2 regions of the Paenibacillus allorhizosphaerae genome follow, and region 1 is predicted to be linked to the other one. Evidence: riboswitches for the same ligand, from Rfam matches in the RefSeq annotation. Region 1 holds a riboswitch; the other holds the start of a gene.
What was found. A riboswitch is a leader RNA that binds a small molecule or an ion and turns the genes downstream of it on or off. The one in region 1 is predicted to bind ZMP and ZTP.
Positions count from the first base shown of each region.

Region 2: linked by a shared signal. The riboswitch ahead of ACFQI7_RS20720 (cyclodeaminase/cyclohydrolase family protein) and the one ahead of ACFQI7_RS08455 (hypothetical protein) in region 1 are both predicted to bind ZMP and ZTP.

Region 1 is NZ_JBHSRV010000001.1:1,921,539-1,925,830, reverse strand. Features, by position in the region: gene ACFQI7_RS08470 (DUF6220 domain-containing protein) at 108-557, shown strand; gene ACFQI7_RS08465 (VOC family protein) at 744-1,127, shown strand; gene ACFQI7_RS08460 (DUF6223 family protein) at 1,265-1,873, shown strand; gene ACFQI7_RS08455 (hypothetical protein) at 2,041-2,577, opposite strand; ZMP/ZTP riboswitch at 2,696-2,776, opposite strand; gene ACFQI7_RS08450 (LamG domain-containing protein) at 3,000-4,292, shown strand, end outside.
Region 2 is NZ_JBHSRV010000005.1:369,371-373,662, reverse strand. Features, by position in the region: gene ACFQI7_RS20725 (glycerol-3-phosphate responsive antiterminator) at 1-437, opposite strand, end outside; gene ACFQI7_RS20720 (cyclodeaminase/cyclohydrolase family protein) at 644-2,143, opposite strand; ZMP/ZTP riboswitch at 2,216-2,296, opposite strand; gene ACFQI7_RS20715 (cold-shock protein) at 2,402-2,632, opposite strand; gene ACFQI7_RS20710 (cold-shock protein) at 2,706-2,906, opposite strand; gene ACFQI7_RS20705 (hypothetical protein) at 3,249-3,518, opposite strand; gene ACFQI7_RS20700 (hypothetical protein) at 3,600-3,794, opposite strand; gene ACFQI7_RS20695 (cold-shock protein) at 3,807-4,013, opposite strand.

The sequences.
Region 1 (4,292 bases):
AACATTGGCTTGATAAACTGTGTTTGAGCATGGGAGGAACGCGCTAGCAGGGTGTACTTAAATAGAAAATTCAACCTATTCGTTACCAAACGAAAGAGAGGCGAAAGATGAATAATCAAAGAATAAACCGTAGTGGTACGGGAGTTGGAGATCTTACGGAGGGTCTAGGGGTCAATTCTCCTCTCGTCCTCAGAGCACGTATCGTCTTTAAACTGCTGGCATGGATATTTGCCGTTTTCATTTTGATCCAAGTGTTTCTCGCCGGCCTCGCATTGTTTTGGAATTCAGACCAATGGGCAAGTCATGCGGGGTTTTCCAGATTTTTAATATTTCCCCCGATCCTGATGCTCGTCACTTCTTTCATCGCCCGACTGCCGGTCTCCATTCGTCTGTATAGTGCAGGTTTGATTGGCATGCTCATCCTGATCGTTGTCAGCGCCAATTTATCGTCGGAAATGGGATATTTATCGGCTATTCACCCGGTAATCGCTCTGATGTTGTTTTGGGGAACGATGTCCATCGCACGGAAGACCGATGCCCTCATTAAAGCAAAATAGCAAGAATGTAATTGTTCTATATGGAATGTCCGGTTTCCTTGTTCTCTTTATTTTTATTCCAAGACAATGATCAAAGACAGCAAGGAACTTTTGATTTAGCTGAGTTCTGCACAGTTATTGCTTACAGACGAGTGTTCTGATAGTTGGAACGTCTACGCCAGAAAAGAGAATCTAGGAGGAGAAAGAATGGCCCCTATCAAGGTACGTTACATTGTCGACGATGTAGATGCGACAATCGCATTCTACACACAGCATCTTGACTTCATTGTCAAAGCACATCCTGCACCCGGTTTTGCCGTTTTGCAGCGAGGTGACTTGAATCTTCTTGTGAATGCCAAAAATGGTCAAGGTGGAGCCGCTCAAGCCATGCCGGATGGGCGAAAACCGGAACCCGGCGGCTGGAATCGGATTCAAATCGAGGTCGATGACCTGGGCGGCTTTGTCGAGACCCTGCGTAAAGCAGGCCTACGCTTCCGCAATGATATTGTCACAGGTTTTGGTGGTAAGCAGATCTTACTAGATGACCCAGCAGGTAATCCTATCGAACTCTTCGAGCCTCCAAGCAAATGATGGAAGGAACATTATCTCATTTGTATCTAACTATCAATTAGAAGAACAAGAAGTGATTGCTCGTTTTTGTTTTTCTTATATGTATAAGCTGATATATATTCAGTTTGCAAAAAACAACAAAGAGGAGTAATTAACAAATGAAAAAGAAGCTAGTTTCATTCGTAATCCTTTGTACACTTCTACTTGTGCCAACTATTGCCTCTGCTGAAGTGACCAACGGTTATGTCGGATTCGGATTCACACCCGGGCGACTCGGGGCCATCGTGGCCGCGGTGTTGGGGCTGGTCAGCGTGGTCATCGGAGGGCTGTCGCTGGCCCGCTCCTCCGGTCGTTTCGGCACCGGCAACGGGCGAGCCGGGGCCATCGCGGCTGCGGTGGTGGGGCTGATCGGCATAGTCCTCGCTGGGCTGCATCTGGCCAACTCCACCGGTTGTTTCGGCACCGGCAACGGGCGAGCCGGGGCCTTCGTGGCCATAGAGGTGGGGTTGATCGGAATGGTCCTCGCTTGGCTAACTCTGGCCCGCTCCTCCGGTCGTTTCGGCACCGGGAATGGGCGAGCCGGGGCCATCGTGACCGTGGTGGTGGGGCTGATCGGCATAGTCCTCGCTGGGCTGTATCTGGCCAACTCCACCGGTTGTTTCGGAACCGGCAATGGTCAAGCCGTGGCCATCGTGGCCATAGAGGTGGGATTGACCGGCATGATCCTCGCTGGTCTAACCCTAGCCCGCTCCCGCCGCATCGGCTGACCCAACCATGGTGCCCCGTGTTGTGGTTCCTGCCCTTCCTTTTCCTGGGCGTATTCCGGTGGGCGCAGGGGCGATCCAATGTTAGCATATTTAGCCATGCGCTCACCCCATCCCTTTTTTTTCCTACAAACTATTCGGAATAAGAGATGGCGTGTGGTGCGAGAGAGTTATTCCGCTACCTGAGATTTTAGAGACTTGATTTCTTTCAAAATCTCATCAGGAAGCGGTTCATTCATCAGTATGTTTATTATGGCTTGATGGGAACCGACTTTCTTTAAATAAGAAAGCAATAGTTTCGCTTTTTCTTTCCTGTTCATAAGGGCATAAGCGACATACCATGCTTCAGGACTGCCGACGTGAATACCGTTCCATCGGGAAACGGGAAGAGACGGTATTCTGCAAAGGCCTTTGCGGGTATAGATTGAAAATCGTCCCGTTATTTCCAATTGGGGATCATCGTCATGAATCAATAGCTTATACTCGGAAGCAAATGGATAATCGCCACTTATGATTTCTTTGACTTCGAAATTTTGCAAAGCTTCCAAGACGCGGTCTTTAGGTGCTTCGGTCATAATGTCCCAGTCACGAACGATTCCGGTTAAACCAAGGCTATGAAGTAATCCGCTCCCGCCTAATGAGTATTCCAAGTGAAATTGTTCCAATTTTTCAATGACAACCGCTAAATTTTTAATATCCGGCAACATGGCTGCACCCTCCTAACCGTTGATGTGTGTTGATACAATCGAAAGATTTCCGAAACCGCGCCTGATTCTTGTCATCCTCTCCCATAAAATAATAAAAGTATTCAGTCAACAAGACCGAATACTTTGCCCAGGCGTACGGCATATGATCATATGTGCTTCCTCGTGGGACTCCACGTTTACGCCAGTCGCACACATCAGATTGTCCTAATAATCTACCAGAAGTTTCAGATGATTTCAATAATGATTTGAGAATAGTCTCAGCAATGAAGGACAAGCCTGTAGCGTGATCGCGTTCGTTCATAGCTTTGAAACGTATGATTGAAATTTATTTATCGGACTTGTTAAGTAACGCGTGTTGAATGGCATCTATATTATATGCTTGCTAGCGTTATTCAATAAGAGGAGGAATTGGTCTGAACAGTTTGCGACAAGGTCTAGTCGGTGAATACTTGTTTGACGGCAGCGCTGATGATACCAGCGGCAATGGTAACCATGGCAGGGTGGAGGGTGCGGTTTTAACCGCCAATCGTTTCGGGGAAGCCGGCCGGGCGTATGCTTTTTTCGGGAAGGGAGAATATATCGTTCTGGATCCGCCGCCTTCTCTTCACGCCCAAGCGTTCTCCATTTCCGTCTGGGTGAAGTACGACCAGAACGCAGTGATGGAATGGTGGAACAATGCTATCATTTCTCAAGACGATAACGGCCTTCTGACTGGTCATTCGCGCCGCGTATTTCAATTGAGCACAACAGGGGAGTTCGTTACCCTGCATCTCTTGATGCAAGCACCCGATGTGGCTGGCAAACAGCCTATTCAACGCGATGTTTGGTATCATATCGCCATGGTATATGACGGGTTTCACTACAAGCTGTACATGAATAACGAATTGCAGGATAAGCAAGCCGGATCGTTCAGACCAAACGCAGAAGAGCCGGTCTATTTCGGAAAAAAGAACTCCGACGAACCACGTTTTTGGTTTCATGGAGCACTGGATGATATTCGGATGTATAACAGAGCGCTCTCTAGGGAAGAAATTGCAGAGCTCTTTACCGAAGGCGGGTACAAGGGGGAGCCTGGATTGGCAGCGGCAGGAGCAGCGGCGGCGAAGAGGGAGACAAGCAACTTTTTGAGTAAAAAAACATTGGAGCGTGAACGGTTCAATTGGAATGATTGTTACAATTCATTTGCGCTAGCTTTGTATGGTGCGATGAGATACTCGAACAAGTCTATCCCATTGTCGCAGGCATTGGTATATACAGGACAGGCCTTCGCCATCAACACCGATTCGAACGTTATGCCAATGGATGTGTTCGGGGACGGGAGTCTGCTCAAAACCGCACTGCACAACCTGGGCTTCGACATGGAAGTGCTTGCGGCTAATATGTATGGCGGCGAGTGGGACGAACATACTCACGATAAGGCGCTGGATATGGTTCGCGAAAGTGTGGAGCGCGGTATCGCCGTTGTTGGATTTAACCTTGATAATTACGAGCACGGGCTCATTTACGGGTATGATGACGAGCGAAGAATCTTGAATATTCACGATATCAATGCACGGAATGGCGGAGAACTTTCTTACGATGATTTCGGGCAACGTTCAAGAAACGGTACGCCGATCGATCCGGAAATGTTTGTGCTGGCTCTCAAAGCGCGGGACGAAATTCCGCACTTGAACGTCACGCGATACACCGACAAAGAAGATGCTAGTTATCGGAAA
Region 2 (4,292 bases), on a different contig from region 1:
TCCCGCATTTCCGCAATAATATGGGGCATAATGCCGGGCATGACTTCGATATAGTCCGGCTGGATCTTATCGGATAGCTTGTAGGTCATATCCAGCGCGGTCGAGTCGAGCAGAAAATGCCGCTGGATGCCGAGGATTTTGTGCTTCTTCGCCGTCATCACCGCACTGGAGCGGGTCGAGATGATTCCTGCGGGCCGCATCGTTTGGCATACAAATTCGATGGCGTAATCGTCATTTTTCAGTCCGTTGATCAGGTCTACATGTACAAGCAGCTGTTTGCGGTGCTTTCTTACAAGCTGCCCGATACTGGCCAATTGCGCAATATGGCTGTCGAGAAGAACGAGCGTCGTGTAGTTGGACGACATCAGATGCTCCAAATCCTTCATTTTCCGAATCGCCGGTAAAACCTTTTGGCCGTGAAAGTGGGAACTTAGCAAGCATGCCACTCCTTCGGGGTAGGTAGTTTGACTTTATCATATCCTGTCGAACGGCAACTGTAAATCCATTCCCGCCGTTCGACCCGTTCCCCATGAGGCGGCAACCGTTCTTTCTTGGCCCCCGAAGCTGCATATTACGATCGACCCACTAAGTCAAGTCGGCTCATTTCAGCCGGGCTGCCTGCCGTGGCGGATCTTCCTCTCCTTTAGCCTCGGTCTTCCTTCAACCGGCCGATCACCATCGCTTGAACGGCTTCTTTCCTTGAGCGGATCGCTTCCATCCGTTCATTCGCCATATCTCGGAATCGTTGCCTTGTCTCCGAATTGCGGATGGCCGGTAAATTAATGTGCACGGTCAGCCACGCCGATTGCGCGGCGGCTTCGGCAAGAACGGCGCCGATGCCAAGATCGGACAGCACATTGGGATTGGCTCCTTCTTTCATCCCGTCGATTATTTGTAGTGTGTCAACGCAAAGACGAATCAATTCCAGCGGAATCTTCGTCGCTTGCTCCGCGGCTGCCGCAATCGCCTGCTTGCGCAGTTCCTTCTCTTCCGGTGATTGGTTCGGCAGTTTCAGCGCCTTCATGTAATGGCGGAACGAGTCCGCGTCTCCCGCCGCGACATGCTCACAGTCCGCTGCAACCGTATCCAGCCTGCGCGCCGCTTCCTTCATGCGCTCTTCCCATTCGCGGTATTTCGGACCGACGGACAGCTTCGCAGTCATCGCCCCCATGGCGGCTCCAAGCGCGCAAGCGACGGCGGCGACGCCGCCTCCGCCCGGCGTTGGCGCAGAGGAAGCTGCTGCCGTGAGAAAAGCGCCTATCGTTTGTTCAAACGGCCGATCCGCCTCAGAGATCCCGTGGGCCAGCTGACGCTCCATGCCGAGCATCAGATTATGGAACAGCATCATGGTCGTAACGCCTCCGACACCCCCGGGCACCGGACTCATTGCGGCAACGGCGTCTGCTGTTTCCACCGCCGTATCCCCTGTGATTCGCCCATCGTCTCCTTCGTTGATCCCTGCGTCCACGATGACAAGGCCGCTATGCGTCATATCCGGCGTTATAAGCCCCCTGCGACCCGCTGCGGCAAATAAAACATCCGCCTGCCGAATATGCCTCGCCAGATCCGGGGTGCGTGAATGGCACACCGTAACCGTCGCCTGCTCCCGGAGCAGCAGCTGCGCCAGAGGCTTTCCTACCGTCTCTCCCCGGCCGATGACGACCGCATGCTTCCCCGCAAGCTCGTAGCCGTAATGCTTCAGCAGCCGGATGCAGGCGAGCGGCGTCGCCGGGTAGATGCCGTCCGCGCCCGACTGCAGCGCCAGCTTGTTCACCGGCGTGACGCCGTCTACGTCCTTGAGCGGATCGATCGCCGCCGTCACGCTAGATGTATCGAGATGCGGCGGCAGCGGCAGCTCCACCATGATGCCGTGGACGGTCCGGTCGCCGTTCCATTGTGCAATGGCCCGCAGCAGCGCCGACTCCTGCACATCCGGCTCGAATTCGTGCAGCTCGAAACGGATGGCGAGCCGTTCGGCCGCCTTCCGTTTCGCTTCCGCGTAATAAGCCGAAGCCGGGTCCCCCTTGACCAGCAGTGTAACGATGCGCGGCTCATGCCCTCTCGCTTTCCAATCCTCCGCCTGCCTTGCAATGTCGGCCGCAAGCAAATCGGCCGGTTCCTTTCCTCTCATCCGCAATCCCATCCTGTGCGCCTCCTCTTTTTTCCTGAATCCATCATCGGAAAACAAAAAAAGTATTCGATTCCGAAGAACCAAATACTTTGCCCAGGCGACCGGCCGTTATCCCTTGCGCTCCCCGGTGGTGATCCACCTTTATCGCCAGTTGCGCACGAGTTCGTTGTTATCCCCATCATAGCGAAAAAAACGAATTTTGACAACATAGGTAATATAATAAGAAGGTCGAACCGTTCATTGAACTGGCAAAATTATGCGCGGCTGCAGCTACAAGATCCGCACGCCTTCCTTTAGCAATTTCATGTTGATATTCGAGTTTACCAGCAAGGGAAGCATTTCCATGCTGCTAACCATCGGGGACTGACACAGATGGCAGGTGGGTGCGTATGCAAAAGAAAAGTTGTCGCGCATCCAGCCTTTACAGCCTTCTTGTTCGCATGACCATATCATCGTATTTTCCTTTGGAACAGGCTCAGACGATCTTTTCTGAAAATACACGAATAACCCCTCCTTCTGATCTAAAAGAAAAACTGCCCTCAACACATTGTTAAGGGCAGTTTGATTTGGGCTATTACAGCTTTACAACATTTTCGGCTTGCGGGCCGCGGTTGCCTTGCACTACATTGAACTCTACGCGTTGGCCTTCATCCAGCGATTTGAACCCGTCGCCCGTGATGGCGCTGAAATGAACGAATACGTCATTGCCGCCTTCCACTTCGATAAAGCCGAAACCTTTCTCCGCATTAAACCATTTCACTGTACCTGTTTGCATTGTATTACCTCCAAATTTTATTTAACATGTACTTTTTATTCTTGAATCAAATAAAAAATTCACACATTGAAAAAGGCTCCATCGCACAAATGATACCCTTTGCAATATGTGAATTCAGGTTTCAAATATATGATAAGGTAATACTATCACACATATAAGCGAAAAGCAAATTGTTTTTTCATGTTTTTCGTAACCCAGACAGATCCCAAAAAAACAAGAACGCCGCAACCCGAGAGATTCCCCGGACAAGGCGCCATGTTCGCGTAACGTTTCTATGCTACGGGGACGTTCGCTTTCACGCCTTATCAGCTATATCCTGCGTATTTGCCTTGACTCGCCACATTATGTCCCATCATCCGCTTGGCTTAATAAAAATACGACCTTCTTCTCGTACGGGATCAGGTATGAACGTTCTACATACTGATGAATGTAGTACTCGTCTCTCGAAACGACGGATACTTTTTTATTCGATTCCGCATCCAGCGCGTTCAAGTCTTTATGAAGAAACAAGCAATTTTTATTGACGGTCATAAACAATCTAATTTGTCGCAATGTGTACGAGTGATCTACCAATAGTTCTTTCGGTACTTCGTTATAATTGTATACGACCATTCACGACACCTCCTTCCTGTATCCTTATTCAAGGGGACGAAAAAGTAGAACGAATAACTCTTTTTGTGCCGCAATGTTCGTTTATCTGATCTTAAATCTGAATTCCTTTTTATGAAAACAATTGCCGTCAATAAAAACGGCAACAGCGTCATGCTTTTTTATAACACCTCCGTAATCAATATACTGATTTCCGCGCCATACCGAGACCGGAATTTCCAAAAACATCGCATTGTCAAAATCGGCTGGGTCTACAAGCCATTCATTCTTTGTAAACATCAGCTTTCACCCTTAATATATTTTTACGACATTTTCAGCCTGGGGACCGCGTATGCTTTGCCCCACCGTAAACTGCACCTTTTGTCCTTCGACCAATGATTTGAATCCATCGCCGGTAATCGCGCTGGAGTGCACGAATATGTCGTTTCCTCCTCCGTCAACCTCTATAAAGCCAAAACCTTTTTCGTTATGAAACCATTTCACCGTACCTGTTTGCATATCGTATCCTCCCATGTTCGTTCTGCTTCACATATCGTAATAAAAAAAATCACACATAATAAAAAGTACCTTTCAGAAGACCGATACTCTTTATAACGTGTGATTTTCAGATACGCGAATATGATCCATTATAGCATCATTTTGGGAATAATCCAACGAAACAAAATTTGCTCAGCATCGTTTCCTGCCATTCCGAAAACCAAAGAGCCTTCTTCTTAAACTTTCCATAGCCGGAAAGGTTAAAAAGAAGGCTGGGTGCGGTTGATTCCTTAAACTGGA